DNA from 2 places in the Geobacillus sp. CCR genome. Region 1 is predicted to be linked to the other one. Evidence: riboswitches for the same ligand, from Rfam matches in the RefSeq annotation. Region 1 holds a riboswitch; the other holds the start of a gene.

Region 1 (14,814 bases):
TCAGCAGTTGCTTCCCGATGGATATCACTTCAATAATTTTCGTCGGATCGGAGTCTAAATCAATCATATTCGCCGCTTCTTTTGCCGCCATCGTACCGCTATTCATGGCCAATCCGACATCCGCCTGCGCCAAAGCCGGCGCGTCATTCGTACCATCCCCCGTCATAGCAACCAAATTCCCTTTCGCTTGTTCTTCCCGAATAACACGAATCTTGTCTTCCGGCTTGCTTTCCGCAATAAACTCATCCACTCCTGCCTCGTTGGCAATCGTTGCAGCGGTCAGTGGGTTGTCTCCTGTGCACATGATCGTTTTGATCCCCATTTTTCTCAATTCATCAAATCGTTGGCGCATTCCCGGTTTTACGGTATCTTTCAAATAGATGATGCCCACGATGTCTGCTCCAACGGAGACAGCCAACGGCGTGCCCCCCTGTTTAGCGATTTGTTCGCTTTTTTCTTTCAAATCGCTTGGAATGCGGCCGCCCAGCTGTTTGACATGACGGGAAATGGCATCCACCGCTCCCTTGCGATACGGAATGCCTTGAACGTTCATGCCGCTCATTCTTGTCTCGGCAGTAAACGGGACAAACTCCTCGTGTTCATACTCAGCAACATCTGCTTTCCATCCTTGCTGTTTCGCCAATTCAAGAACAGAACGCCCCTCAGGTGTCTCATCCTTAATCGAAGACAAAACGGCTGCTTCCCGTACTTGCTCCTCTGTAGTCCCGCCAACAGGAATAAACTGGGCGGCCATTCGATTTCCAAACGTAATCGTTCCCGTCTTATCAAGCACGATAGTTGTAACGTCCCCTGCCGCTTCCACCGCTTTTCCGGACATCGCCAACACGTTGAATTGTGTCAAGCGGTTCATCCCGGCGATTCCAATGGCCGATAATAAGCCGCCAATGGTCGTCGGAATCAAACAAACAAGCAAGATGATCAAGGTTGTTATCGACAAATGGATGCCGACATAACGGGCAATCGGAACTAATGTGACAACGACAATCAAAAAGATGAGCGTGAGAGTCACAAGCAAAATGTTCAGCGCCAACTCGTTCGGCGTTTTTTGCCTCGTTGCTCCTTCAACAAGAGAGATCATTTTATCCAAAAAAGACTCGCCGGGGTCGGCTGTGATTTTTACTTTAATCCAATCGCTGACGACTTTTGTGCCGCCTGTCACCGAACTGAAATCTCCCCCTGCCTCCTTAATAACAGGGGCGGATTCCCCAGTAATGGCCGATTCATCAATGGACGCCAACCCTTCTATGATTTCGCCGTCACCTGGAATGAGATCACCGGCTTCGACGAGAACAATATCCCCTTTTCGCAACTGTGTGGACGCAACCAGTTCTATTTCCCCTTTTGCGCTGATCCGCTTGGCGATCGTATCCGCTTTCGTTTTCTTGAGCGATTCCGCTTGTGCCTTTCCTCGTCCTTCCGCCAAAGCCTCAGCAAAATTAGCGAATAAAATCGTGAGCAAAAGAATGACGAATACCGCTAATTCATATTTCCAATCCTCTATTCTAAAAAAGCGAGGAAACAAAAGCATAAGCAACACGATCAATGTTCCAATCTCGACGACAAACATTACTGGGTTGCGCATCATCACAAGAGGATTTAACTTTTTGACGCTCTCTATTGCCGCTTGCCGCACAAGCTCTGGCTGAAACAGTGATTGGCGATTGTCATTCCCTCTCATCTCGACGTTTCCTCCTTAGCGAATGGTTAAATATTCCGCCACCGGACCCAGGATCAGAACAGGGAAAAAGGTAAGTGCTCCGATAATGAACACTGTCCCAAATAAAATGACGCCGAATGTGGCTGTATCGGTACGGAATGTTCCAATGGTTTCGGGCACTGGCTGTTTTCCGACCAAAGACCCAGCGACCGCAAGCATCGCAATAATGGAAACATATCTCCCCAAAAGCATGACAACACCAGTCGAAATGTTCCAAAATGCCGTATTATCCTTCAATCCCTCAAATCCTGACCCATTGTTCGCCGCCGAAGATGTATATTCATACACCACTTGCGAAATGCCGTGGAAGCCAGGATTGCTGATTGCCTCGGTCCCCATGTGCGTCATTAACGCTATGGCTGACGGCGCCAAAATAATGAGAGGATGAAGCAACAACGCGATGACGATCAGCTTCATTTCCTTTGGCTCGATCTTGCGCCCTAAAAATTCAGGTGTACGCCCGACCATCAAGCCTGATAAAAAAACGGCAATCATCGCATACATCATGATGTTCACAAACCCTACCCCATCGCCGCCAAACACGTTATTTAACATCATTAATGCCAGCGGAACGAGCCCCCCAATCGGAGTCAAACTATCGTGCATATTGTTGACTGACCCGGTTGTGGCCGCTGTCGTGATCGCCGTAAATAAACTGGACAGCGGAATGCCGAAACGTACTTCCTTGCCTTCCATATTTCCTTGGTCAGCTGCAAATCCTGATTTGCCCACAAGGGGATTCCCAGATTGTTCCGCATTGTACACAACCCCAAGCATCATGACGAACAAAACGAACATTGTCGCAAACAATACCCACCCCTGTTTGCGATTTTTTACAGCATGACCATACGTAAAAGGCAGAGCCGCTGGAATGCACCACATCGATAACATCTCGATTACGTTCGTAAACGGATGAGGATTTTCAAACGGATGAGACGAGTTCGCTCCGAAAAATCCCCCTCCGTTTGTCCCGAGGTGTTTGATGGACTCAAGCGAAGCGACAGGTCCCAGCGCTAACGTTTGTGTGCCTCCCTCTAATGTTGATACAGCCATGCGGGCCAAGAAGGTTTGCGGAACCCCAAAGGCCACTAACAAGATCGTTACGATGACAGATAGCGGGAGCAATACACGCACATTCGCGCGCACAAAATCTTGATAAAAATTCCCTATCGTTTTTCCTTTTTTAGACAACGCGCGAATTAAAGCAGTAGCAACAGTCAGTCCCGTGGCGGCTGACGTGAACATCATCATCGTCACAAATAACATCTGTGATAAAATGGATAATCCAGATTCTCCGCTATAATGCTGCAGGTTTGTATTTGTCATAAAACTAACCACAGTGTTAAACGTAAGAGTCGGCTCCATATTTTCCACTTTGGCCCCATTAAGCGGCAAATAATGTTGAATACGCAAAAGCCCATAGGATATACCTAACAATGCCGCATTCACGATCAACAATGCTGTACAATACGACTTCCAAGTCATCTCTTCTAGTGAGCGAATACCTGATAATCGATAAATCACCGCTTCAATGGGCGAAAAGAAACGATCGATCTTTCCTTTTTCAAAGAAAGCCACATATAAATATTTTCCCAATGGCACCGCGATAACGATCAACAACAAGAAAATAAGTGTATATTGCGAAAAGACATGCCACATGTTTCTTCCCCCTCACGCGTGATCACTCATATTCCAATTCATAACTGAATTTATCTGACCGTCAGTTCAAAATTTTTCCGGGTAAATAAGTGCGTATACGAGATAGCAAAATACCCCCAATATCACCATCCCTACTATCCAGATCATTGTTCTTCTCCTCCATTCACCACGGAATCACACCAAACAGAAAATTCATAAAAGAGAATAAAGCTCACGACAAGCAAAACAACCATCATCACATCCCACATCAGTGATCCCTCCGCCTTTTGTCATCTTTCCGCTTAAAGTTCGGAAACATTGACTTATACATACACGAAGATTTCTCAACAAACCAAATTTATTATTTTTTACATAAATTACATATTTTTTATAAAAAAGAACAAAAAAAGACAGCCAGAGGGTATCTGGCTGCCTATGTCAAGCCATAGGAAATACCCCCCTTCTCTCAACACGCTTACGAGGTTAGCTGACGGATTCGGGTGATGAGAGTCACCCTACCCGTTCAGAACAGGCGTCCTGAACAGGATTCACCCCATGTGGCGCACAAAGCCACGGTTGGTTCCCCCGCTCCTATTCGGATTCAGCGATCTTTAGGGAATGAATGGTTATTTAATTTGAGGCTCATTATACTCTTGGTCCACCATACCGTCAAACAGCTAAAATTAGCTATTTTTTTGAAAATAAACGGAAAAATCATCAAGAAAGCGTTTTACATTTATTTTTTCATAAGCTAACTAATTTATTCTTTATTTTTCATCTATTTTCAAGCACCCGAGTTCGACAGTGACTAGGCAAACAAAATGCCTCTCGACCCTCGATGCAATAAGAGACGGAGCATTGGGTGTTTATGAGTTGAAAATATCCGATCCATCCCATGATGTATTGATTTACTCGCTGGATGTGCTCCTGCATGGAGAGGATCTAGTTGGGATTCGTCAGTTGTCGAATCCGCTGTTTCAGGCGTTGGACGACATGGGTTACATCGTGTAAAACAATTTGGGGTGCCTTGGTTAATTTTCTTATCGATTGCATATGCCATTTAAAAAGGTTCATGCAATGCACCTTGCAGCAAACTATTCCGCGCAGTCAAACACAACAGCGGCCAATGCTGACCGATCATCGTAAACGTAGCGTGATCCATCTACTAATTGGAAAAAGGGGTCGAACAACATGACGAACTTTCAAGATCCATTCGGACTGGAGGAAGGGATTCACACGGATTTTCAAGAGGACATTCGTATGCAGGCTGCCTTCAGCTTGATAAAATTTTGTCAAGCCAGCGGCGACTGTCCGATTCATCATGATGAAATGCTATTTATCATTTATTCACCAAACAAGCGAACTTTGGATGAAGCTCATGTTACATTAAATGAAAAGTTGCGATTCAATGCACGTTAGACAACCATAAAGCATGTAAGAAGGCACGGATGCATTCCATGCCTTCTTTGCTTTCCCCGTCCATTGATAAGCACGATGTCCAATCGCCAACTTTTCCTCCTACATCGCCCGCTTTCCTTCTTTCACCGTAACTGGGCCAAACGGAATCCAACTCACCACAACGTTGATGCTGTCACTAAAATCATCGACCCTGGCACCATGGCAGTGAGCAACCCAGCGGCGCCAATCAATCCCGCCACCCAAGGATCAAACGTTTGAACTGACAATCTTGGATATGTCAAGCGAAAACAGCTATTCCGCCCCCGCCAACAGTTTCAACGTCGCCGCGACAAACATTTGCACGCCAATCTCAAGCGCGTCTTCGTCAATCGTAAAGCGCGGGTGGTGGTGCGGGTAAACGATGCCTTTTTCTACATTGCCCGCGCCGACGTAGAAAAAGCTGCCGGGCGCTTTTTGCAAAAAGGCGGAGAAATCTTCGCCGCCCATGTTCGGTTTCAAGCGGGCCACTGCCTCTTCGCCGAACAGCTCGCACGCCGTTTCCTCCATGACGCGGGTCACTTCATCGTAGTTGATGACCGGGCGGTAGCCGTAGTCAAATCGAAACTCATACGAGGCGCCGTGCGCTTCGGTGATTCCTTTGACAATGCGCTCCATCCATTGCGGCACCGTGCGCCGCAGCGTCTCATCAAACGTGCGCACTGTCCCTTGGATTTCGACCTCCCCAGGCAGGACATTATGCGCCGTACCCGCCACAAATTGCGTCACGGACAGAACAAGCGGCTCGAGCGGGTCGACATAGCGCGAGACGATGTGCTGCAAGTTCGTCACGACTTGCGCTCCGATGGCGATCGCATCGATCGTTTGGTGCGGCATCGCTCCATGGCCGCCTTTGCCGATGATGCGGATGAAAAAGCGGTCGGGTGCGGCCATCATCGGCCCATACACAATGCCGATTTTTCCGCGCTCAAGCGGCGACCAAAGGTGAGTGCCGATGACGACGTCCACCCCGTCCATGACGCCGGCTTGCACCATCTCCTCCGCCCCACCCGGGAACAATTCTTCCGCGTGTTGGAACAAAAAGCGGATTTCACCGCGAATGTCATCGCGCAGCTGGGCGAAAATTTTCGCTGCCCCCAAAAGCATCGCCGTATGGCCGTCATGCCCGCACGCATGCATGACGCCTGGGTTTTTGGAGGCAAATTCAAACGTGTTTTCCTCTTGAATGGGCAGGGCGTCCATATCCGCGCGAATGGCGACGACCCGGCCTGGCTTTGGGCCGACAAGGCGCGCCATCACGCTCGTTTTCGTCGGCCGCGACAACTCAAGATGGCCGAATGATTGCAGCGTCTCGTACACAAATTGCGCCGTTTTCTCTTCCTGGAACGACAATTCGGGATGGGCATGCAAGTGGCGGCGCCAGGCGATGACGTCCGTTTTCACTTCATCGACGAGCCGTTTGATTTCTTCCTTTGTCATCCATAGTCTCCCCCTGTTCGTTTGTCTTTTTCGTTATTCCCCTTGGGCCAGTTGCCACACCGTATGATAAAGCACCTCTGCTCCAGCGGCGCAGTCTTCTTTAGTACTCCATTCCGCCGGACTATGACTCACCCCGTCTTGGGAGCGGACAAAAATCATCCCGATCGGGCAAAGAGGAGCCAACTGTACGCCGTCATGGGCTGCGCCGCTCGGCAGCCAAAACGGCGGATACCCGAGCTGCTTGCACGCTCTTTCCGCGGCCTGTTTCACCACCTCGGAACATAACACCGGCGCCATTTCTTGCAGTCGCTCGGTCGTGAGGCGAACGTTCCGCTCCTTGGCGATCGTCTCTGCCCGCGCGGCTATGTCATTCCATACTTGATCGCGCACCTCAGCCTTCAAGTCGCGCAAATCGAGCACAAATTCGACCCGTTCCGGAATGACATTAATACCGCCCGGATATACATGCAACTGTCCTACAGTACCGACCGTTGTCCCTGTTCGTCTTGCTTCCTCTTCGATCACTGTGATGATCTGGGCGGCTGCCGCCATCGGGTCGCGCCGCAATGACATCGGCGTCGCTCCGGCATGTTCCGCTTTTCCTTCGATGATAAACTTCACCCAAATCAGCCCGGCGATGCCAGTGACGATGCCAACTGGAAGACCAGCCTCCTCCAGCACCCGTCCTTGTTCGATGTGCAGTTCGACATAGGCTTTCACCGTTCCTGGTTTTCGTGCTGCCTGCGGCAAACGGTCCGGGTCAAGCCCCGTCTGTCTCATCGCTTCCGCAATAGAAATTCCGTTCGCGTCGCGGCACTCGAGCGCTTCCGGCAGCAACGTCCCCGCCATCGCCCGGCTTCCGATCATGCCGAAACGAAAGCGCGCTCCTTCTTCGTCCGTAAACGCCACTACTTCAATTGGGTGGTGCGTCACAACCCCGTGCTCGTTCATCGTCTGAACAACTTCCACGCCGGCCAACACCCCGAGCGGTCCATCAAAGCAGCCGCCGTTGTAAACCGAATCGAGATGAGATCCAACAAGGACGACCGGGGCATCCGGATTCGCCCCTTCTTTCCGTCCGATCAAGTTGCCAGCCGTGTCTTCATATACGAAAAGCCCGGCTTCGCGCATGTAGGAAGCGACCAAGTCTTTCGCCCTCCGCTCTTCAGCAGTGAACGAGAGGCGCGTGACGCCGCCGCTTGGTTTCTTGCCAACCTCCCCTAGTTCCATGAGCCGTTGCCAAAGACGTTCCCCTTGAATCAAGCTATCCTCCCCTCACGCCAATTACGGATAATTTTCGGATATGTCCTTAATTATAATGGAAACAGAGGAAATTTTCAAATAATACAAATAATACAAACGCCTTCAAGACAACAAAAAACTTCTGCCTGTCGCTAAAGGCAGAAGCTGATCGAGCAATTATAAGAAAATGCGGTATACTTTGCGCGGACGCCCGCGCGGATACGGGTTTGTCTCCCCGGCCACTTCGGCAAGGCCCACGGTCTCCAATTGGTTTAAAATCCGGCGGGCGCTGCGCGGCACAATCCCCATGTAAGAGGCCAACTCATGCGCTTCGATCTCGTTGGTTCCTCGTTTTTGCAATATTGCTTTCAATTTGCAGAGCGTCGCGGCGCTTAATCCCGTCCGCTCCGCCAGCTGCCGCAGTTCTCCGCCGCCGAGCGAATAGCGGAGGTGCACACTTTTTCCTAACGGACCCGAGATCGTTCCGTCATCAAACACCACCATCCACGCACCCCGTCCGCTTTGTTTCGCATGCAAAAACGCCTTCCCAGCCTGAATTTCGGCCTCATACGCCGTTCGGCCGATGCCGATTCCGCACGCGATGACCTCGCTGTACAAGAGCTCCGTCTCCTCCGCCGAGGGGACCGTTTTATAGCCATCGGTGATCTCTTTTAATGCGCCCCTTGTCGTAAAAATGACATAGCGGCCCGGCCCGGCGCTTTTCAGCGACCCTTGGACTTTTTTTGCATACCGTAGCAATTTTTCCGTTGTCTTCATCTCCAGACGATATATGTCATCGGTCGAAAATGTCTCTGGGGAGGCCGCCTGCATCGCATCGACTTCAATCATTTGCACGGCGATTTGCGCATCTTGCACCTGCAGCATCTGTCCGGTGCGAATGATGGTTTGGATGACCGCTTCCACCGCCGAGCGGGCAGGCAATACCCGATACACCGGCATTCCGAGTTTCTCCAGTTCGAGATGGGCTGTCCGCAAACAGGTGACCGCTGCTTCCGTTTTCCCTTGTTTCCAAAGGGTGTAATGATAGTCGGACAGTTCCTGGGCCGAAATGCCTCCCTCGTAATGCTTGACGTATGGAATCGGCTCCTCGATGCCCGCCTCTTCGAGCAGCCGTTCGATTTCGCGGCGCTCGTACGTGTCAAAACTAAGCCGGCTGACCGGAATCTGCTCCGTATAGTGCGCCTGCAGCAGTGTGCGGTACAAGCTGGCACCAATATGTGGCACATAAAACAGCGGCGCATCGACCTCACTGGACTGCTTGACGATCGAATACGGCACTTGTCCGGAAAACAGCCACATATCAACTTCTGACGCGAGCGGGCGGATCAAATCGATCACTTCACTTTCATCCCAATACACAACGGGAACGCAAACAAGCTCTTTGTACTCTTGCGCCACCGCCTGAATAATTGACAGCGAATCGTCCGCACCAAACAGACCTAAGCGAATGCGGATGATACATCCCTCCTTTTGCCGCCTGCCCATAGCGGTGGGAAAAGACGGCTTCTTCAGCCGCTCTCTTCCCCGCCTGTCTCCGCTTTCAAAGTGGCGGGCCACGACCCCACGTTTTCCCATAAAACCACTGGAAACATAACCTTCTCTTTCTTTGAAACGGCGATTGATGCCCCGCGCCCGCCGGCATGTCTACTATCCCACTTCCATCGAACGGACAGACCGCCTTATTCCCTTTTTTACAAAAAAGCCGTCGTGGCGATGCGAACGGGACAATTAAGCGGCATCCCTATTCACTTTGTTTGTGGAAAAAGGCAGCTGAGGCGCACTGGAGAACGTCAACAGCCCGATCCACTTTCAGCTGCCTATGCCCCACCGGCCGACCGATCGACTCGTAGATGAGGCCGGCGGCGTCGGCTTGTTTCGGGTCGTAGCAGTTGCGCCCGTCAAGCACAATTGGCCGATTCATCAGCGTCTTGTAACGGTGAAGGTCAAATTGCAGCACAGCCGGCCATTCGGTGAAAATGAAACAAACATCCGCGCCGCGAATGGCTTCCTCCATTGTCTCGCAACAAACAACCGCATCGCCAAAACGGCGCGAGACATGACCGAGGGCGGCCGGGTCCCAGACGCGCACGTCGGCTCCTTCGGCAATGAGCCGTTCGATGTTCGCCAATGCCGGCGATTCGCGCACATCGTCAGTGCCGGGCTTGAATGCGGCGCCAAGCACAGCAACAGTCCGGTTGCGAAAATCTCCGATGTGCGGACGCGCTTTGTCAAGAAGCTTCCATTTTTGTTTCTCATTGACGTCCATCGCCGCCCACACGGTTTTGAGCGAATAGCCATGGGAGGCAGCCAACGCATAAAGCGCCTTCGTATCTTTCGGCAGGCAAGAGCCGCCGTAGCCGACGCCGGCGCGCAAAAAGCGGCGGCCAATGCGCGGATCCATGCCGATTCCTTCCGCCACCGCCTGAATGTCGGCCCCTACCAACTCGCATACGTTGGCGATCTCGTTGATGTACGAAATTTTCAGCGCCAAAAACACATTGGCAGCGTACTTGATCATCTCTGCGCTTTTGCGGTCGGTGACAACGTACGGGAGCGCAAACGGGGCGTAGAGGTCCTTCATTATCCGCTCAGCTCTCTCCGATTCGACGCCTAACACAATGCGCGGCGCCTGCAACGTATCGCGCACCGCCGTTCCTTGTGACAAAAACTCCGGATTGGAAACGACATCGATACGCACCCCCCCGCGTCCGTGTTCCGCCAAAAAGCGAGCCGCTTCGTCTCCCGTACCGACTGGCACGGTCGATTTGATGGCCACAAGGCAGTCGCGTTCGGCCGACGCGGCGATGCGGCGCAGCGTTTCCCATACGTCATCGAGCTTGACCGATCCGTCCGGCAGCGGCGGGGTGCCGACCGCGACCATGATCACTTCCGCCCATCGATACGCTTCCGCATCGTCTGTGGTAAAGCGAAGGCGGGCGCTGTTCCGTTGGATGAGCGGTTCGAGCCCCGGTTCATAAATGGGGACGATTCCTTCATTCAACCGCCGAATTTTTTCCTCATTGACATCCACGCATATGACATCATGACCTTTATCAGCCAGGCAGGCGGCGGTCACAAGCCCAACATACCCCGCCCCGGCGATCGTGATTTTCATCGTTCCTCACACCTTTTTGATCCATTGCGGCTATTGTCGCTTGTTCTCATTATATCGAATCGCCTGGGGATTTTCATTGTTTTCGCCTAGCCGCTGAGTTCACCGGTTGTGCTCTGCGGCCAAAAGAAAACCGGGAGGAGCCACCCCCCCGGTTGCACGGCGTGTTTCCGTTTGCTTGATGACGGCCGATTGATCACAAAAACGAACAGACCGCCGATCAACGATTTCTCCACGATCATTTCTTATTCAAAATAATGCCGAACCGCATCCGCGATCGCGGCCGTCACTGCTTCCTGATAGTCGTCTGTCGCCACCGTCGCCGCATCTGTGCGGTTGCTTACATAGCCGAGCTCAAGCAATACAGACGGTCTGTCGTTTTCCCGCAGCACGTAATAGTCGCCAAACGCAACGCCGCGGAAAGGCAGTGCGGCCAATCGGGAAAGCGGGTCTTCGAATGATTGCGCTAAGCCGTAATCGGCAAAACGGTCGTAATAATAAACGGTGATGCCGCTCGCCTGTTGGTCATCTGCGCTGTCATAATGCAGGCTGATAAACGCATCCGCTTGATACAGGCGCGCCATCGCCACGCGCGCGGACAGCGGCACATACTCATCGCTAGAGCGCGTCAGCACGACGCGGGCGCCGTAAGATTGCAACTTGTTTTTCAGAAGCTTGGCGGTTTCCAACGTCAACTCCTTTTCCTTGATGCCATCGACACTTTGGGCCCCGCCGTCTTTGCCTCCGTGGCCAGCGTCAAGAACGATCGTTTTTCCGGCCAGCGCCTGAACAGGACCGCGCGTCCAGCTGTCTACATAAAGGCGGGAGTCGCTAGGCGCGATGGCTGAAAGCAGCGAGCGGTCAGCCGACTGGGGCGCTTCCGCTTCCTTTTCATTAGCTTGTCCACCCTTTACCTGCACATATGCGGATGACACCCACCCATCAAGCCCTGTTTGGGAGGCAATTTTGTACCATCCCGGTTTCTTTTCCACAATCTCGACCTCTTCACCACGGACAAGGCGTCCGACGCGCGCTGCCTTCAATAACGGCTCAGCCCGAACGTTGAGCGAACTGGCGTTGACGATTCCGGTTTGATGCGAAATCGATGACTCCCGAGCCGCAGTGAGGTATGCTGAAGACACCCAGCCGATCGCACCGTCTGCGATCACTTCCGTCCATTCCCCATCTTCCTTGATGACCCATACCGTTTCTCCCCGCGCCAAATGCCCGATAATTCGCCCATCTCGGCTCGGCTCTTGTCGAAGGCGGAGTCGGTTTTCTTGCACGACGGCCGTCTCTTTTGCCAACGCGACGTACCGCGCGGCGATCCACCCGGTTCGATTCGGTTTCCACTCGATGTTCACCCATCCATCCTTGACCTCGATCAGCCGATACGCCTCGCCGCGGTGAACGTTCGCCAATGGACGGTATGGCACCCCCGGCCCTTGGCGGACGTTCACCTGATCCGCCGTCACCACCGCCAACTGAGCGGTTTTCCCACTCTCCCCTTTCGCCCCCACCGGCCAAGCAGCCGCAGCCAGCCATAGCAAACAAAACAACAGGGCGAGCCATATTCCTCGCCTCATGCGCATTCCCTCCCCCGTTGTCTCCAATTTGTCTACTATATCGTTCGCGCACAACGGGGAATTTCCTGTCTGTCACTTGGGAAAACCGCTCGACAAAACTAGCGGGGCGGCATCCATCAACCGACAATAGCTCTCCTTTTTCTGCATGATGCCTCTTCACACGACAGCAGCCACAACGCGCAACCCAGTCGAACCATCCAGCTACGGCCGACATACCACCATCGCTTCTCTAACCGATGTCCGAATGGATAAGCCGTCCCCATGAAGAAACACGCAGAAGCGCCAAAAGCGCTCCGTGCTCCAACGGGAGACGGTGTCCTTTGTCGCGCTGGAACCATTCAATGACGCGCATTCCATTGGGAAAACGGTGAATGAACAAGCACCAAAGTGTTTCAAAAAATCCAAAATATTACAAATACTTCATACCCTCTATTTTTTGGTAAAACGTCCGTCTCGCCACTGCTTGTTCGTTGTAAGACAGCGATTCATCCAAAAATCGCTGCACCATTTGCGACAGCTCATATTTTTGGCCAAAAAAGCGGCGCTGGCGCACCCGTTTGATTTCATGATTCTGCTGTTTGTTCATGCAGCACTTCTTATACTTTTTCCTACTTCCACACGGGCATGGGTCATTCCAGCCGATCGACATGCGTCATCCTCCTCTCCCATCTTTCTTTATTTCAATATTTCCATCAATAATGTTTAAATTCTACTATGGACAGGATAAACTACTATTATACAAAACGTTTATCCGAAAGGAGACGAGGGCTATGAACCCCGACAATCTTGCTAAACTGATCGACGAATTGTCTGCCATGTTCCATCCGACAGAGCGGGACCGTCCACACGGCAGATGGGTTGAGGCGCCAAAGAGCGCACCCCCCTCCAAACGGCGGCGGTCCAAAACAGCCTACCAGCTGAAAATCACATTAAACGGCATCCGCCCGCCGATTTGGCGGCGCGTCCTTGTTCCCGGACATGCGACATTTCACGAGCTTCATCTCATCATCCAAGAAGCGATGGGATGGGAACAAGCCCATTTATACGAATTCGATTTCGGAAGCGTTCTCATCGGCATCCCTGACGGCTGGGATTCGTTTCAGCTGGAAAAAGAACTGATGGACGCCCGCCGCATCCCATTACAGCAATGGCTGACGGAAGAAAAACAAAAGTTTCTATATATTTACGATTTTGGCGACTACTGGCGCCATACCGTCACTGTTGAAAAGATTGAAACACTCCCAAAACCGTTGGAACGCGCCGCTTGCCTGAAAGGAAAACGGGCGTGCCCTCCCGAGGATTGCGGCGGCGTCTATGGCTACCTGGAGCTGCTGGAAGCGGCGGCGCAAAAAGACTCTCTTGCCGATCCCGAATTGCGCGAGCTGGTAGACTGGATGTACGACATGAAAGGCGAAGATTTTGACCCTGATGCCTTTGACGTCGAGGAAGCGAACGAGCGGCTGGCCTATATCCGATTGTAACGCATGCGAAAGAAGGTATCCGTCATCTCTCAAGGGCACCTTCTTTCGCACCCATCTGTCCTTTGTTGCCTGCTTTGTCCATCGCCTTACAAAAATCCCCGTTCGGCAAACGTCTCCCAGACGAGCTCCTCGAGCTCCTTGCGCAACTCAGCTGCATCGACTCCTTCAAGCAACCCGTCCTTTTTCCATGTTCGGATCGCTTTGTCGATCAAGCGATGGACTTGATCAACGTCCCAGCCCTCGCAATCAAACAACTCCTCAACTTGGTCAAGCCATTCCTCAATCGCACGGTCCAGCTCATCGCCATCCTCCATCCCACCGTCGTCGAACCAGATCTCATCACCGTCATCCCCATCGTCAAAGAGCCACTCATCATCATTCTCGCCCTCATCATCTCCATCATCGAGCAACTCTGTGCGAAATAAAAACAATTCCATCACAGCGGCTTCCACTTCCTCTACAGGAACGCCGTAGTGTTCCGCAACCTTTTCCATATTGACAAATTCTCTTCCAGCCATTTCACTCGCCAAATAACGGAGTGCAGCCGCATACACAGCAGGATTCTTGATGACCGGTTCATCCATTTCGCAATATGCGCGCCAAAGGAACGCAGCCTCGCTGAGCACTAAGGAGGAGGTTGTTTCTTCCTTTTTCTTTAATTCGCGAAAAACATCATCTTGATCTCGATCCCCCCAGTCCTTTTCGCTCAGCAGCTGCCACAACAGCTCATGGACCGCTATTTCAAGCAATTCCGGAAACGACTCGCGCAAAAACACTTCACACGTTTTCGTATCCGGATTCCATTCCGCTTGAAGCGCCCGCGCAAGCCGATCCTTCCCGCTCTTTGGAATCGGCAGCACCTTCATGAAGTACGCCCACTCGTCCCCATGTGGAACGAGGCATCCTACTAACACGTCCCCCTCCCTAGCAGACGGAAGCTCCTCCGGCGTCAAAAAACGGACGTACTTTTCTTTTCTGGTCAACAGATCGCGTACAAGGAAACGCCGCTCATCCTCGATATGAATGATCTCGTCAAACGACGGAACCGCCTCGTCCCATCGCTTCAAATGAGTTTGCACTGCTGGACGCCACCGCGTGCGG
Region 2 (14,814 bases), on a different contig from region 1:
TCCGATCACGCCGATTTCAATTTCGCGGCCGACAATCGCCTCTTCAATAATAATTTTTCGGTCATACTGAAATGCCTCGATAAATGCGGCTTTTAAATCGCCGCGCTGCTTGCATTTGGAAATGCCGACGCTCGAACCGGCGTTGGCTGGCTTGACAAAGCACGGGTAGCCAAGCTCTCGTTCGATCCGGTCATACACCGTCTCGCCTCTTTTTTGCCAATCGTACTTCGTCACGGCGATATATTTTGCTTGGCGCAACCCGGCCTGCGCAAACAAGTTTTTCATCATCACCTTATCCATGCCGACCGCGGAAGCAAGCACCCCGTTGCCGACATACGGAATGTTCAATATCTCAAGCAACCCTTGCACCGTTCCGTCTTCGCCGTTCGGCCCATGCAAAAGCGGGAAAATGACATCGATCGTTTCCTCGTTTCCTCCCGCAGCCGAATCGGCAGCCGGAACTTGGTTCAAGGAAACCGGAATCAAGGCGGTCGCCGCCGAAGTGAATTGCAGCTGCTTGATTTCCTCGATCGGTCCGGTCAACTGTTCGCCCTTGATCCATTGACCTTCCGGTGTAATATAAATCGGAATGACATCGAATTTATGAGGATCAATGGCGTTCATCACCGCCATCGCCGTCGACAACGATACTTGGTGCTCCGGTGATTTGCCGCCGTATAACACGCCAACTTTCGTTTTCATCATCGTTCCTCCTCTTTCCTTGGCCATCGTTCCTATTGTAACACGTTTCGCGCCCAACGGTCTGATATTTTATATGTACGATGCAGGTTGTTTCGCCACCCCCCATAAGCGATTAGGAACAAAAAAGTGAGGGTGTCTAAAAAGGTGATTCTTCTTTCAACAAAGCACAACATATCGTTTTCCAGCATTTGTTTTACACGTATATACAGGAATAAGAAAAGGTGCCCCGACCGTTTTGGGACACCTTCTGTCGCTACGGATGCAACACGCGCCAAGCCATGCGTTGCGGCATGGCCGCTACCACTTCGGCGAGCGCTTCTTGCCCCGTTTTTTCCACGCCGGCAAAATAATCGGACACACGGCGGAAAAGCCGGTTTTTCTCCACGTCATCCATCAACAGGCGAAGCATGTGCTGCTCGCCGCTTTCTGGCCCGACCAAATGATAAATGAGACCATTTTGCTGTAAATATTGCAAATTGATGCGCTCCTGCCCAGGCAAGCAATCGATCGTAAAAATCGGAATGCGCTTATGAAGCAACTCGCTGACCGTCACCCCGCCTGGTTTCGTAATGACGGCATCCGCCTCTTCATACAGCCGATTCATCTCTTCCGGGTCAGCGATGTATGGAAGCGGCCGGATATGAGGCAGCTGCCAGCTGGCGATTTCCTCGTACAGCTGGCGATTGGCGCCGCACAGCACCGAATAGCGGAACAACGTTGACGTGCGGGCCGCCCGCAAAAACGCCAGCATATTGCCAAGCCCTTGGTTTCCACCGGCGACAAGCACATGAGCAGGCTGCCGCTTGCGTCTCGCTTCCGACCGATTCATAAACACATCGTGCACTGGGATGCCAGTGACGATGATGCGTCCTTTGTCAACCCCGTACTTCGTGATCAGCTCCCATTTCGCCTCTTGATGGGGAACAAAATGATAGTCAATAAACCGTTTCCCCCAGATGCTGTTCATAAAAAAGTCGGTGTAGACATTGACAACTGGAACCGTCAGCACCCGTTTTCGCTTCAGCCGCTGCAAAATGCGCGACGGAAACGAATGGGTGCAGACGATTAAATCCGGCCGTTCTTCTTCCACCATCTTTTTCATTTTGCTTTCAAAATAAGGCAGCCATGGCTCAAACGAAATGAACTCAAACCGGGGCGGCTCTTGGTACATCAGCGTTTTGTACACACGGTGGTACGAAGCAGGATGCGAGCGAATCCAGCGCAAGTAGGCCTCTGACACCATTTTTTCCATCAGTTCATTGCAATAGCTCAAAAAATCGATCTTTTTGCTTTCGACCGCCGGAAACTGGCGGCGCAAAAAATCCATCAACGTATCGGCTACTTTATGGTGTCCCGTATTCATTTGAAACAGCGGCAAAAACAATACTTTCATCATCGATCGCACCCTTTAGCTTTCGAAAGATTTTTTGCGCCTCCGCTGCCCAACCCATGCCGCAAGCAAAAAAAGCAAAAACAACGCCAAACCGGCAAGCGGAAAAGAAATCAGGGGGATATGGATGCGCTGGCCGAGCCAAAGCCCCGCCGCGGTCAACGGAACTGCCCAACCTGCCGTTCCAAGCGCCGACAGCAACAAAAACGGCCCGAACGGAAACCGGCTCACTCCCGCCATATACGGGCAAATTTGCCGCACCCCGGGAGCATAGCAGCCGAACAAAATCCCCCATTTGCCATAGCGGCCAAACCAGCGGCGAGCCCGCTCCCAACGTTCAGCCGTAATTCCGACGCACTTGCCGTACTTTTGCACAAACGGCGCCCCCCACCACCGGCCGGCGCCGTATGCCGTCACCATGCCGGCCATCGCCCCGCCCCAGCATGAAGCGAGCGACGGTCCAAGCAGCAACTGCTCCTTGGCAACCATCACGCCGACCAAAAAGAGCAAGCTTTCCTCCGGCGCCGGAATGCCGACAATGCCGCAAAACAAAAATAAAAACAGCATCACATATCCATATGACTGGACATACGGCAACCATACGCTTGTATCCATAGCTCCCCCGCTACATCGCCGAGATTTGTGTATTAGTTTGCACATTTCTCAGTTCCGTAATCGTCACCCAACGCATCTTTTTCGCTGCTTCATCCTTAAACAGCAGCTCGAGCGCTGACAACATTTGCTCTGGCGCGCGTTTGTCAGCACCTAACGCATCCCCATTGTCATGAAGCACAATCACCGCCCCGCCGCGTATGGACGAACGCAAGCGGCGGAACAATTCCATTGTACCAATTTTTTCGTTCCAATCGCCAAGAATATGCGACCATAACACCGTTGTATACCGCTTTTGCACGATCGGCGTCCAAGCGTTAAAATGCCCCCACGGCGGGCGGTAATACACCGGGCGTTGGCCCGTCGCCCGCTCAATCGCCGCGGCGGCGCGGCGCACCCCCCAATCCAACCAAAGCGGCGGCAACAGCCAATTGCTGATGTGGCGGTAATTATGAATCCCAATTTCATGGCCTTCTTCGGCCATCCGCCGCACAATATCCGGATAGCGCTCGACTTTGCGGCCGACAACGAAAAACGTCGCCTTCACGCCATATTTCTTTAATAAATCAAGCAACTTTGGCGTATAATACGGGTCGGGGCCGTCATCAAACGTCAGCGCCAGACAATCGGATGCCGTCCCCTCCCGAAACAAACGCACCCGCTTTTTGCGAATGATGATCGTCGGTACAATGCCATAAATGGCAATTCCCACAATGAAACAAACGAACAGCCAAACCCACATGGCATTCACCTCTTGATTGTACTTTACCAATATTTCTTCTCTCTGAAAATAGAAAAATGAACTTTCTGTATTCGAGATCATCACGCTGCAGATGTTTTATCATATAACAAACAAATGAGAAATCGAAAAGAAAATCATGAAAATTTCATGCAGACCGTCCAGTTTTCTTACTATACGAAAAACGCCACCGCTTGGTTTCCTCCCGAAGCTAGGTGGAATCTGCTATAATACATAACGATACACGAGCGATTAAAAAAAGACAGGTGATCCGCATTGCGAAAAAAAATCATCTTAACCGGCGGCGGCACAGCCGGCCACGTGATGGTCAACGTCGCCCTCATCCCGAAATTGAAAGAGCTGGGATGGGATATCGTTTACATCGGATCTCATCAAGGGATTGAACGGGAGATTATCGGCCGCATCGACGGCGTCCCGTACTATTCGGTTTCGACCGGAAAACTGCGCCGCTATTTTGACTGGAAAAACTTTAAAGATCCATTCAACGTGCTGAAAGGCGTTTGGCAGGCGTACCGCCTGATCCAAAAAGAAAAACCGGACGTCGTCTTCTCAAAAGGCGGATTCGTCTCCGTTCCCGTCATTCTCGGCGCTTGGCTGAACGGTGTGCCGTCGGTGATCCATGAATCTGACTTAACCCCGGGGCTTGCGAACAAAATCGCTATGCCGTTTGCGACAAAAATCTGCCTCACCTTCCCGGAAACGAAGCAATACGTCAATGCCGATAAAGCCGTCTACGTCGGCGCCGTCGTCCGCGAAGAGTTGAAGGATGGCAACGCCGAACAAGGGAGGAAGATGTGCCAGTTCGACGGAAAAAAACCGGTCTTGCTGGCGATGGGCGGCAGCTTAGGCTCGAAAAAAATTAACGACGCCTTGCGCGCCAACCTATCGACGCTTCTTGCCGAATTTGACATCATCCACATTTGCGGCAAAGGAAACATCGACCCGAGCCTCGCAGGCCAAAAAGGATACAAACAGTTCGAATACGTCAATGAAGAGCTGCCCCACTTACTCGCCTTGGCCGACATCGTCGTCTCCCGCGCCGGGGCGAACGCCATTTTCGAACTGCTCTCCTTGCGCAAGCCGATGCTGCTCATCCCGCTCTCGAAAGCGGCAAGCCGCGGCGACCAAATTGCAAACGCTCGTTCGTTTGAAAAAGCAGGCTATGCGGAAGTGCTGATGGAAGAGGATTTAACGAACGAATCGCTGCAAGCCGCCATTCACCGCCTATATGAAAACAAAGACCGCTACCAAAAAAACATGGAGAAAGCCGGCGCGAGCGATCCGCTGCAAACGCTGCTTGCAATCATTCAAGACACCGCCCGTTTGTAAAAACAGGCGATGCCCGATGCGGCCAACCACGGCCGTTTTTCGGCATCGCCTCGTTTTGTTTTCATCACCACACAACGAGCCTTCTCCTTTACACCGGCTCAAGCCGATAACGGTTGATACGGAACACATGGTCGCACAAGAGATCGATATCTTCATGATGTTGTACTGGAATTGTGATGCTGGCTCAGTCTTAGCACTCAGCTAGCACTACGGGTTATTTTTATTCAAATTTTTTCTCTTTCCATTTCCTTCCCCCAACCAGAAAACCGCCCGGCGGAACAACCCCGCCAGGCGGCACGACTAGAAGTATAAGAAATAAATGACAACGGCCAGCACGATCCGATACACCGCAAACGGCACGAGGCGGATGCGGTTGATGAGCTCAAGGAAAAAGCGGATCGCGAGCAAGGCGAAGACAAAGGCGCTAAAAAAACCGGCGATGAAAAACGGGATATCGGCGGCGGTGACATATTGCCAGTTTTTCAACAGCGACAGCCCGCTCGCCCCAGCCATGATCGGAACAGCCATAATGAACGTGAAATCGGCGGCGGCGCGATGGCTCATGCCGACAAGCACCCCGCCAGAGATCGTCGAGCCGGAGCGGGAAAAGCCGGGCCACAAGGATAAACATTGCATCAAACCAACAAAAAACGCCTGCTTGTACGTAATTTGGTCGACCGTCTGCGTCCGCGCGGCTTTTTTGGCGAATTTGTCGGCGGCGATCATCAACAACGCGCCGAGCACAAGGCCGATCAGCACCGTTTTTGTCGAAAACAAATGTTCATCGATGTAATCTTCAAACAAGACGCCGAGCACCCCAGCCGGCAGCAGGCCAATGATGACGTGAATGAGGTTAAGGCGCGGATGTCCGCCCGGATGGCGGCCGCGAACGCCAAGCAAGTCGAGAAATCGGTCTTTAAACACGACCACAGCGGCTAAAATCGAGCCGAGCTGAATGACGACTTTAAATGTATTCGCCGCGTACTTGCCTAAAAACTCTGTGGATTTCAGCCAAAGATCGTCGACAATAATCATATGGCCGGTCGAGGAAACAGGGGCGAACTCGGTCAGCCCTTCGACCATCCCTAAAATGATCGCCTTCCATAATTCCATCCAGTGCATGTCCTTCCATCCTTTCTGCGCGGGGTCGTCCTTTCTATACATATGGGCCAAGCGGGTGGAATAACACTCCGCTTTTGGCCGCGCCTGCTCTATTGTACTACAAATCTTTGTCTTGTACTACCCGCGCTTTTTCTAGGCAGCGACCTTGTTTTCGAGACAGAATCATCGACTTCCTGTTGCTAGTCAATGGGACGGGCCGGACGCTTCCCCTAACTCCCCGCGCCGCTCTAAGTAATGATACAAAGCGCCGAGCAAGTTCGCATCGTTTTTGAATTGGCACGTCTCCACCACCGGCTGGACTTTGGCAATTGGAACGAGCGACAATAACACCGAAAGCCGCTTGTTGATTTCGTCGACGAAATCGGGGCGGCTGCTAATGGCCCCGCCCAAAATGATTTTTTCCGGGTCGTATGCGTACTGCAAGTTAAAAATCCCTTGGGCCAATGAAAAATAAAACCGGTCAATGGCCTTTTGCGCGGCTTCATCGCCTCTCTCGGCCAACGCAAATACTTTTTCTCCGTCCAGCTCCCTCTCCGGCATCCCCTTTTCCTCAGCCGCCATCCGGATCAGCGCACTTGTCGCCGCCAGTTCGCTCCATGTTTTGCATTCGATCCTTCCGTTCCCATAGCGGACATCCATCAACATATAGCCAAATTCCCCGCCGTGCAAATGCGCCCCTTTATGGATGCGTCCGTCTTTCACGATCGCCCCGCCAATGCCGGTGCCGACAATGACAAAGGCGATGTCGCGGCAGTGCCGCCCCGCTCCTTTCCATAATTCACCGAGCGCTGCGCAGTTCGCGTCATTTTCCAGTTCCACCGGCAGGCCCGTCGCTCCGCCGAATACTTCTTTAAAGTTTGGGCCGTGAATGCACGGCAATGCGCTGCTTCCGCCGATGATGCCAAGATCGCTGTCAACGCTTCCTGCGGAACTGATCGCGATGCCGGAAAGTTCATAGTTCGCCTGCGCCTGGCGGACGGCGTTAAGCAAGTCATCGCGAAATTGATGAAAGTCATGCCGCTCCGAACGGTAACGCCCCTTTTCGAAAAAGTCGCCATGCTCGTTCATGACGGCATGTTTGACATATGTGCCGCCAATATCAAAAACGATATAGTAACGCACCGATGACGCCTCCTTCGTTTATGATCTTTCCTCTCTTCTAGCTCCATTAGGCTTAGCTGTTTCTCCGCTTTTATGTATTCGCCGTCGGTCCATCCGCTCCTCCCCGCCGCAATGAAAGAGGCCGCTCCACTTGGCGGGAGCGGCTCGTTTCTGTTATCGTTCATATCCCATCGACAACGCTTTTTGCGCGTTGCGGACGTCGTTGTGAAGGAGCTGGACAAGATCGTACGCTGGATAATAACTGCGTTCATACATATAGTTGAACGCTTTTTCGTGCGTGTCAATGGCTTTGAGCAGATGTTTGACAAACGTTTTGCGCAGCACCGGCGTCGCCGCCTCGGTAATGGCAGCAGCATAATTACGCACTGCCGTTTTTGAAAAGCCAAGCAAATCGCCAGCGTGCAAGGCCCGGTCGCCATCATCATGGTCGCGGCTTTCTTCCATCATAGGTGCCGCCGGAATGAAGGCAAGCAGCTCGCGCAAATTCGTTTCCAGCCCTTGAATCGTCTCAAGGTACAATCCTTTTAATTCAGGACAGTCGATTTTGCCGACCGCCTTTTTCATTTTTATGAGCCCGTTTGCTTGAAAAGCGATCAGTTCATGCAACTCCAACGTTTCATGCCAAGCCAAATGGCGATGACCGTACGTATCATTCATTTTGTTTCCTCCTTGTTTTATTTTTCCATTTATTGTATATGCCCACTAAGGAGAAACGGTCACCGTTGTACAAGACATCCGCATCAGCAAAAAAGCGCTTCGCGAAATGCGAAGCACCTTCCATATCATCATTACAGCCAATCTCCCCCATCAAATCCATCGCCGCCATCAAACCAATCATCCACGTCCAACCCGTCAGCGACATCATCGATCACATCGTCAAGCAACTCTTCCGCCACCATTCCCGCCAGCATCCCGGCCGCAAACCCACCAATGGCACCAGCCCACCCGTGTCCGCCATGATGCGAATGATGGACGGGTGGATAATGGCCTACTGGATGGCTATAGATTGGCGAATGCGGCGTTGCCAATGGATGCCCGCTCAGCTGGCCGAACGCCCCGGCCGCCCGCACCGCCTCTTCAATGGCTTCTCGAAGCAGACGGGCTGCCGTCGCCGAATCGCGAAGCTGTTCATGAGTGATCAACAGCTCCCGTTTCATTTCGCGTTCCCCGCCAAAGCCGTGGCGGACGTCGATCTCCATATACAAACGCACCCCTTCTCCCTCGACGAGGGCAAAAAACTCGACTTCTTGGACGATCCCTTGAAATTCGCTCGTCGGGAAGAACGCAAATTCCTGGCCATGCGGCGTAATGCTTCCGGATGTCGCTTTCTCCCGGAATCCCAGGGCGGCCAAAGCGGAAAACACTTGATCCAAGGCGGTCGGCGGCAAAATGTGAATGGCGTCTTGGTCATATGCATCCACCCCAGCGGCAATATCGAGCCGGGTGACGAACGTATAACGAACCGTGGGGCGGCTGATCGGCAAATGGTGCGGCAGTGTGTACGAAAACGGGAGCACTTTCCGCTCACCGGGCTGAATCGTAAACGAAGACGCGACCGGGATCACCGCCGCGGTTTTGCGATATGCCTTCCCTTCCGCTTGCACTTCTAATTGCAATACGATATCTAAGTTCCGAATGTGTTGGGCGACTGAACCACCTTCCAGCAAAAATTCCCCTTCCAACGTTTCACCAAGGCGTACATGCGAGCGATGCAGCACGAGATCCACTTTGGCAGCGCCAATGCCGAATTTCGATAAAAACTTTTTCCACATCGGACCTCTCTCCTTTTTCATCAACCTATTTTCACATTTGAATTACGAACAAGCCGCCAACATGGTGTCACCGAAATAATTTGATCAACCCTAGGACAATCAACACAACCCCAGGCAGCATTGTCGCCTTTTTCATGATTCCCGTTTTCGACACCATGTACCCCAACGATAAGCCGACTCGGATGAACATGAGAGTAAATACGCCAACCAACAGGGAAAACGAAAGCGGCGGGAAATGCAAAAGCGACGAACTGATCCCGGCGCCAAATGAATCCATCGACAAAGCGATCCCGATCAACAACGCTTCTTTTTGGCTGATCGTGCCTGAACGATCAAGATCCCCAAGTTCAGGCCGTTTCAATACTTGAACAGCGCCGCTGAATCGGTTAGCCTCCCCTGTTCCATCACATTCCATAGAGGAATCGCTTCCGTCTCCCTTTGGCTTATAGACGTTATAAATCGCCCAACCGCCAAGCGCCATGAGAATGACCGAAGCAAGCCCTCTCTCAACTTGCAATGGCAAAACAAGCGCCAACAGACGGCCGATGTTCATAGACACAAACACCATCATTCCAGACATGCATGCAATAAGCGCCAACGAAAAGCAGGAAAAACGGACACCACCCATTCCATACGTAATGCCTACGCTCAAGCTGTCCATGCTCACGCTGAAAGCGAGCAAAATCATGGACACCCATAACCACATAGGAATCCCCCCTGCGGTACGATATGCAATTTCGTACGGAGAGGGGACTTTTTTGCCATTCGACACGCATCGATTTCCGGGGAAATGTTTCCCCTTTTCTCGACATTATTCCCGCAAATGATACGGCAATGTCGCAATAACGACATCTTTTTTCATAATCAGAAAAAAGCGTAAAATGATTGCGGTTTGGTTATGCAAAAACGTATGCCACCATTTTTTCACAATAAATTGTGGCAAGAGTACTGTCACCGGCGCGCGGTCTGCTTCTTTTTCCGCTTTCGTGATGTATTCTAACAATGGCGACAAAATGGTTCGGTACGGTGAATAGATGACTTCCAACGGAATGTCCGGATAAAACTTCTCCCACTTTTGCCGCAGCTTTTGTTCGTCTTTTTCGTCGAAAATAATCGACAGTGCCGTAATGTCGTCGGAAATGCTGCGAGCGTACTGAACGGATTGGGCGACCACTTTGCTGACGCCGGAAATGGGAATAATGACTTTTGGTTTCAACAGTTTCCCGCGCTGTTGCCACTCCCGTTCGTCAAGCCGCAGCTGCTCGCCAAGTTTTTTGTAATGTTCATGAATTCGGCTGAACATCCAGACAAACAACGGAATCGCCACGATAACGATCCAGGCTCCTTGCGTAAATTTGGCGACCATCGTGACGAGCGTGACCATCCCGGTGACCACCGCTCCCGTTCCGACGGTGAGCAGCACGCCGAATTTCCGTCCTTCTTCCCGATTCCATAATTTTTTAATCAACCCACTCTGGCCGATCGTAAAGGAAAGAAAGACGCCAACCGCATAAAGCGGGATGAGCGAATGGGTTTTGGCATGAAACGCGATGATCAATGCGATCGCCAGCACGCTCAACAATATAATGCCATTGGAAAACACAAGGCGATCGCCCCGGGCCGCCAAGCTTCTCGGCAAAAAACCGTCCTTCGCCATAATCGACGTCAACTGCGGAAACCCGGCAAAACTCGTATTCGCCGCGAGCACTAAAATGACCATCGTCGCCAGCTGAAACAAGTAAAACAAAAGACCATTCCCAAACACATGGCGTCCGATTTGCGAAATGACCGTTTGATGCTCGGTCGGAGTAACGCCGAATCCCGCCGCCAACACGGTGATGCCTAAAAACATCACGCCAAGCAATGTGGACATCCATCCCATCGTAATGGCGGCGTTTTTTGAACTGTCTGGCCGGAACGCCGGCACGCCGTTGCTGATGGCTTCGACCCCGGTCATCGCCGAACATCCCGACGAAAAAGCGCGCAGCAAAATAAACAAGCTGTAACCGGACGCAAACATGTGAGCGGTTGACGCATGCTCATGCATCGTAAACCCATGCCATCCTTCATGCCACAACTGCCACCCGCCGACAGCGATCATCACAAGAACGAAGCCAATGAACACATACGTCGGATAGGCGAAAACCGTCGCGGATTCGGTAATGCCCCGCAAATTGAGCACCATTAAAAGCAAGACAAGAGCGACAGCGAGCTCCACTTTCCACGGCAGCAGCCCCGAAAACGCCGATGTCAGCGCGGCGACGCCGGAGCTGATGCTGACGGCGACAGTTAAAATATAATCGATCATCAGCGCCGCCCCGGCCACTAAACTAATTTTCGTCCCCAAATGGTCGCGGGCGACGACATACGCCCCGCCGCCGGACGGAAACGCGTAAATGATTTGCCGATACGACAAGGTCACTAACAAAAGCAATACTAAAATCGCCACCGCGATCGGCAGCGAATAGAAAAAGACGCTTGTCCCTAATAAAGCAAGCACAAGCAAAATTTCTTCCGTCGCGTAAGCCACCGATGACAGCGCATCGGAAGAAAAAACGGCCAATGCCTTCCACTTAGGCAATTTTTCATGTTTCAACTGTTTCGTTTCCATCGGTTTCCCAATCAACAAACGTTTTAACGAAGCCATGCTTCCGTTCCTCCCAAAGCATATTCGAGTTGATTCAAAAAGAAAAAACCGCTGAGGACGCGCTCAACGGCTACGTTTGGTTCAAAACCATACTCGTCCCTCCCCAAAGCGCTTGCGAGGTTAGCTGTCGGGTTCGGGCTTGGGGAGATGCCCTTCCTGATCGGATTCACCCCAAGACAGCAGACGCTGCCAAATCGGGTCCCCCGCTCCATGCCGGATTCAGCGCATCGTATCAAGTTGTTCTTGCTTCCATATCTTACCCCTTTGCTTGTCCCTCCGCCAACCTTGAAAAAGGAGGAAAACAGCGAGTTTCTGGGCTTTTGGGCTTATTTTTTCTTTATTATTTTCCCTTCGCTCACGCTCCCGACATTTTTCTGTTTTTCACTCATCCAATCATCATTTTCCCTTTCGGATAGCGGAACGGATCGGGCTGACGGCGCAGCGTGACCGCATAAGCGATCGTCAACGGGCCTACGCGGCCGGCAAACATCGTGAAAATAATGATCGCTTTTCCAAGCGGAGACAATTCAGGGGTTAATCCCATCGATAGTCCAACAGTCCCAAACGCCGATGTCGCTTCGAATAAAATCATGAAAAAGTCTTTTCCCTTTTCGGTAATCGTCAACACCATCGTCACAAGCATGACGACAAACAATCCGCTCATCGTCACGGTCAGCGACTTGTATACCGTATCGTAGACGATTCGTTTTCGGAACAAAATGACGTCTTCCTTCCCGCGGATTTGCGACCAAACCGCGCCGAGCAAGGTCGTAAATGTCGTTGTTTTGATTCCTCCGCCCGTCGAACCCGGGGAAGCGCCGACAAACATGAGAAAAACGATCAAAAACAGCGTCGGTTGCGTCAAATCCGGGATGTTAAGCGTATTCGAGCCCGCCGTTCTCGGAGTGACCGCTTGGTAAAACGCGGACAAAAACTTGCCTGAGAGCGACAGCGGCCCCATCGTCTTCGGATTGTTCCACTCCAGCAGCAATATCAGCGCCATGCTGGCAAACACCAGCCATGCCGTCGTGATGACCACCACCTTCGTATGAAGAGACAGCCGCCGTGTTTGCCGGTACTCATACACTTCATTCATGACAATAAATCCGATGCCGCCCAGTATAATTAAAATCGGCACGACAAGGCTGACGACCGGATCTTCCACATAGCCGGTCAAACTGCGAAACTCGCCCATCAAGTCAAAGCCGGCGTTGTTAAAGTTGGAAATCGCATGAAAGAACCCAAAGTACACGGCTTTCCAAAACGGCATATCGAACGAGAAACGAATCGCCAACAGCAATCCGCCGATGCCCTCAATGACGACGGTAAAAACGAGAATGCGTTTCACGAGCCGAACAATCCCTTCGATGCTCAGCTGATTGAGCGCCTCTTGCAGCAACAACCGCTCTTTCAAGGAAATCCGCTTGCCGAGCAAAAAGGCAAACAACGTAGCAAATGTCATAAATCCAAGCCCGCCCACTTGGATCAGCGCTAAAATGACCAGCTGGCCGAACAACGTGAACGTCGTCCCCGTATCAACCACAACAAGTCCGGTCACGCACGTAGCAGATGTCGCCGTAAACAAGGCGTCTAAAAACGGAAGTCCTTTTCCGTCAACGGTCGCCGTCGGCAGCATCAACAAGAAAGCTCCAACCAAAATAATCAAGGCAAAGCCGGACACTAATACTTTCGGCGGATCGAAAAATTTACGGTTCGCATTCAAAGCCCCATCCCTTCCCCCTCGCTCACATAATCGCCTCTTTATAGTTGTGGATGATGCATAGAAAAAATATACCAAAAACAAGCTTGTTCGGGTACTCTAAACCATTTTCATCATAACATTCTTTCTGCATAATAAAATGGATAAAGGGCATGGCCACCGACTTCAAGAATGTGGATGCATTGAAACCTTTTCCGTCTCCGTTCGTCTATATGAATGGCAAATGGCAGTCCGACTGGGACCACACAGGCATTGAAGCGCGGAAGGGGGCTTGCACCAGTCCCATAAAAACATTCCATTGACTTTTGGCAACAGACGTATTATGCTACTTGACATGGAGACGTTCCGATGTAAAATCATGTAAGAATAAAACGTTTGTTGCTGTGGGCAACGGCTGTTGATATAAACATAGAAGCATCGTTAAGAATACGAGGCAAAGGAGGAGAAGAGGACGTGAAGGCAATTTGGGAAAAATGGTTGAAAAAATGTCGTTCTCTCCCTAACCAATACATTGGCTTTTTTATTTTTGCCGTGCTCTTATTTTGGTTGAAGACGTACGCCGCCTATTTAGCGGAATTTAACCTTGGCATCAGCAACTCCATGCAGGAGTTTTTATTGTTCATCAACCCGATCAGCTCGGCGGTATTCTTCCTTGGGTTGGCGCTGTTGGCCAAGGAAACGCGTGTGTACAAATGGCTCATTATTATTAATTTCGTTTTATCGTTCATTCTATACGCCAATATCGTTTATTATCGTTTTTTCAGCGATTTTATTACATTCCCGACGTTGACGCAAACGAAAAACTTCGGCGATCTCGGCAGAAGCATTTGGGAGTTGCTCCGCTGGTATGACGTGTTCTATTTCTTGGATACGATCATTTTGGCGGTGATCGTTTTCTCGAAGCGATTCTCGCTCCCGGAAGTGCAGGCCGGCCGATTCAAAAAAGGCGCCATTTTCGCTTCGGCCATTCTGATGTTCAGCATCAACTTGGCGCTCGCTGAGACCGACCGCCCGCAGCTCTTGACAAGAACGTTCGACCGCAACTATATCGTCAAATATTTAGGCGTGTACAACTATTTGATTTACGATGCGTTCCAAAGCATGAAATCATCGACGCAGCGGGCGTTCGCAAACAAAAGCGACATCACGACTGTGCTGAACTATGTGCAGGCGACGTATGCCAAACCGAACCCGAAATATTTCGGCGTGGCGAAAGGGAAAAACGTCATTTACATTCATTTAGAGTCGCTGCAAAACTTTGTGATTAACTATAAGTTGAACGGTGAAGAAGTCACCCCGTTCTTAAACTCGCTCACCCGCGATCCGAACACGTTCTATTTCGATAACTTCTTCCATCAAACAGGACAAGGGAAAACGTCGGATGCGGAGTTTATGCTCGAAAACTCGCTGTTTGGCTTGCCGCAAGGCGCTGTCTTTACGACGAAAGGACAAAACACGTATCAGGCGGCTCCGGCCATTTTGCACCAATACGGCTATACAAGCGCCGTCTTCCACGGCAACTACAAAACGTTCTGGAACCGCGATGAAATTTACAAGTCGTTCGGCTTTGACCATTTCTTTGACGCCAGCTACTACGATATGAACGACGAGGACGTCTTGAACTACGGTCTGAAAGAT

The links. A riboswitch is a leader RNA that binds a small molecule or an ion and turns the genes downstream of it on or off. The one in region 1 is predicted to bind cyclic di-AMP.
Region 2: linked by a shared signal. The riboswitch ahead of ACVBDQ_RS11430 (APC family permease) and the one ahead of kdpF (K(+)-transporting ATPase subunit F) in region 1 are both predicted to bind cyclic di-AMP.

Annotation. Positions count from the first base shown of each region.
Region 1 covers NZ_JBREBQ010000032.1:9,614-24,427, reverse strand. Annotated here, with positions in the region: gene kdpB (potassium-transporting ATPase subunit KdpB) at 1-1,699, opposite strand, end outside; gene kdpA (potassium-transporting ATPase subunit KdpA) at 1,715-3,397, opposite strand; gene kdpF (K(+)-transporting ATPase subunit F) at 3,464-3,526, opposite strand; cyclic di-AMP (ydaO/yuaA leader) riboswitch at 3,835-3,993, opposite strand; gene ACVBDQ_RS14310 (group II intron maturase-specific domain-containing protein) at 4,151-4,309, opposite strand; gene ACVBDQ_RS14305 (hypothetical protein) at 4,250-4,387, shown strand; partial or broken gene ACVBDQ_RS14300 (tryptophan 2,3-dioxygenase family protein) at 4,568-4,763, shown strand; gene ACVBDQ_RS14295 (M20 family metallopeptidase) at 5,087-6,271, opposite strand; gene ACVBDQ_RS14290 (Zn-dependent hydrolase) at 6,305-7,534, opposite strand; gene ACVBDQ_RS14285 (hypothetical protein) at 7,691-9,019, opposite strand; gene ACVBDQ_RS14280 (UDP-glucose dehydrogenase family protein) at 9,276-10,649, opposite strand; gene ACVBDQ_RS14275 (N-acetylmuramoyl-L-alanine amidase) at 10,892-12,232, opposite strand; gene ACVBDQ_RS14270 (hypothetical protein) at 12,642-12,818, opposite strand; partial or broken gene ACVBDQ_RS14265 (SEC-C metal-binding domain-containing protein) at 12,837-12,881, opposite strand; gene ACVBDQ_RS14260 (plasmid pRiA4b ORF-3 family protein) at 13,003-13,713, shown strand; gene ACVBDQ_RS14255 (SEC-C domain-containing protein) at 13,800-14,814, opposite strand, start outside.
Region 2 covers NZ_JBREBQ010000020.1:34,423-49,236, reverse strand. Annotated here, with positions in the region: gene ACVBDQ_RS11485 (D-alanine--D-alanine ligase) at 1-702, opposite strand, end outside; gene ACVBDQ_RS11480 (MGDG synthase family glycosyltransferase) at 956-2,098, opposite strand; gene ACVBDQ_RS11475 (DedA family protein) at 2,111-2,707, opposite strand; gene ACVBDQ_RS11470 (polysaccharide deacetylase family protein) at 2,718-3,446, opposite strand; gene ACVBDQ_RS11465 (undecaprenyldiphospho-muramoylpentapeptide beta-N-acetylglucosaminyltransferase) at 3,720-4,793, shown strand; gene ACVBDQ_RS11460 (undecaprenyl-diphosphate phosphatase) at 5,094-5,915, opposite strand; gene ACVBDQ_RS11455 (ROK family protein) at 6,099-7,037, opposite strand; gene ACVBDQ_RS11450 (spore coat protein) at 7,191-7,694, opposite strand; gene ACVBDQ_RS11445 (hypothetical protein) at 7,687-7,863, opposite strand; gene ACVBDQ_RS11440 (sporulation protein) at 7,826-8,809, opposite strand; gene ytaF (sporulation membrane protein YtaF) at 8,877-9,515, opposite strand; gene ACVBDQ_RS11430 (APC family permease) at 9,621-11,456, opposite strand; cyclic di-AMP (ydaO/yuaA leader) riboswitch at 11,551-11,691, opposite strand; gene ACVBDQ_RS11425 (TrkH family potassium uptake protein) at 11,842-13,179, opposite strand; gene ACVBDQ_RS11420 (LTA synthase family protein) at 13,630-14,814, shown strand, end outside.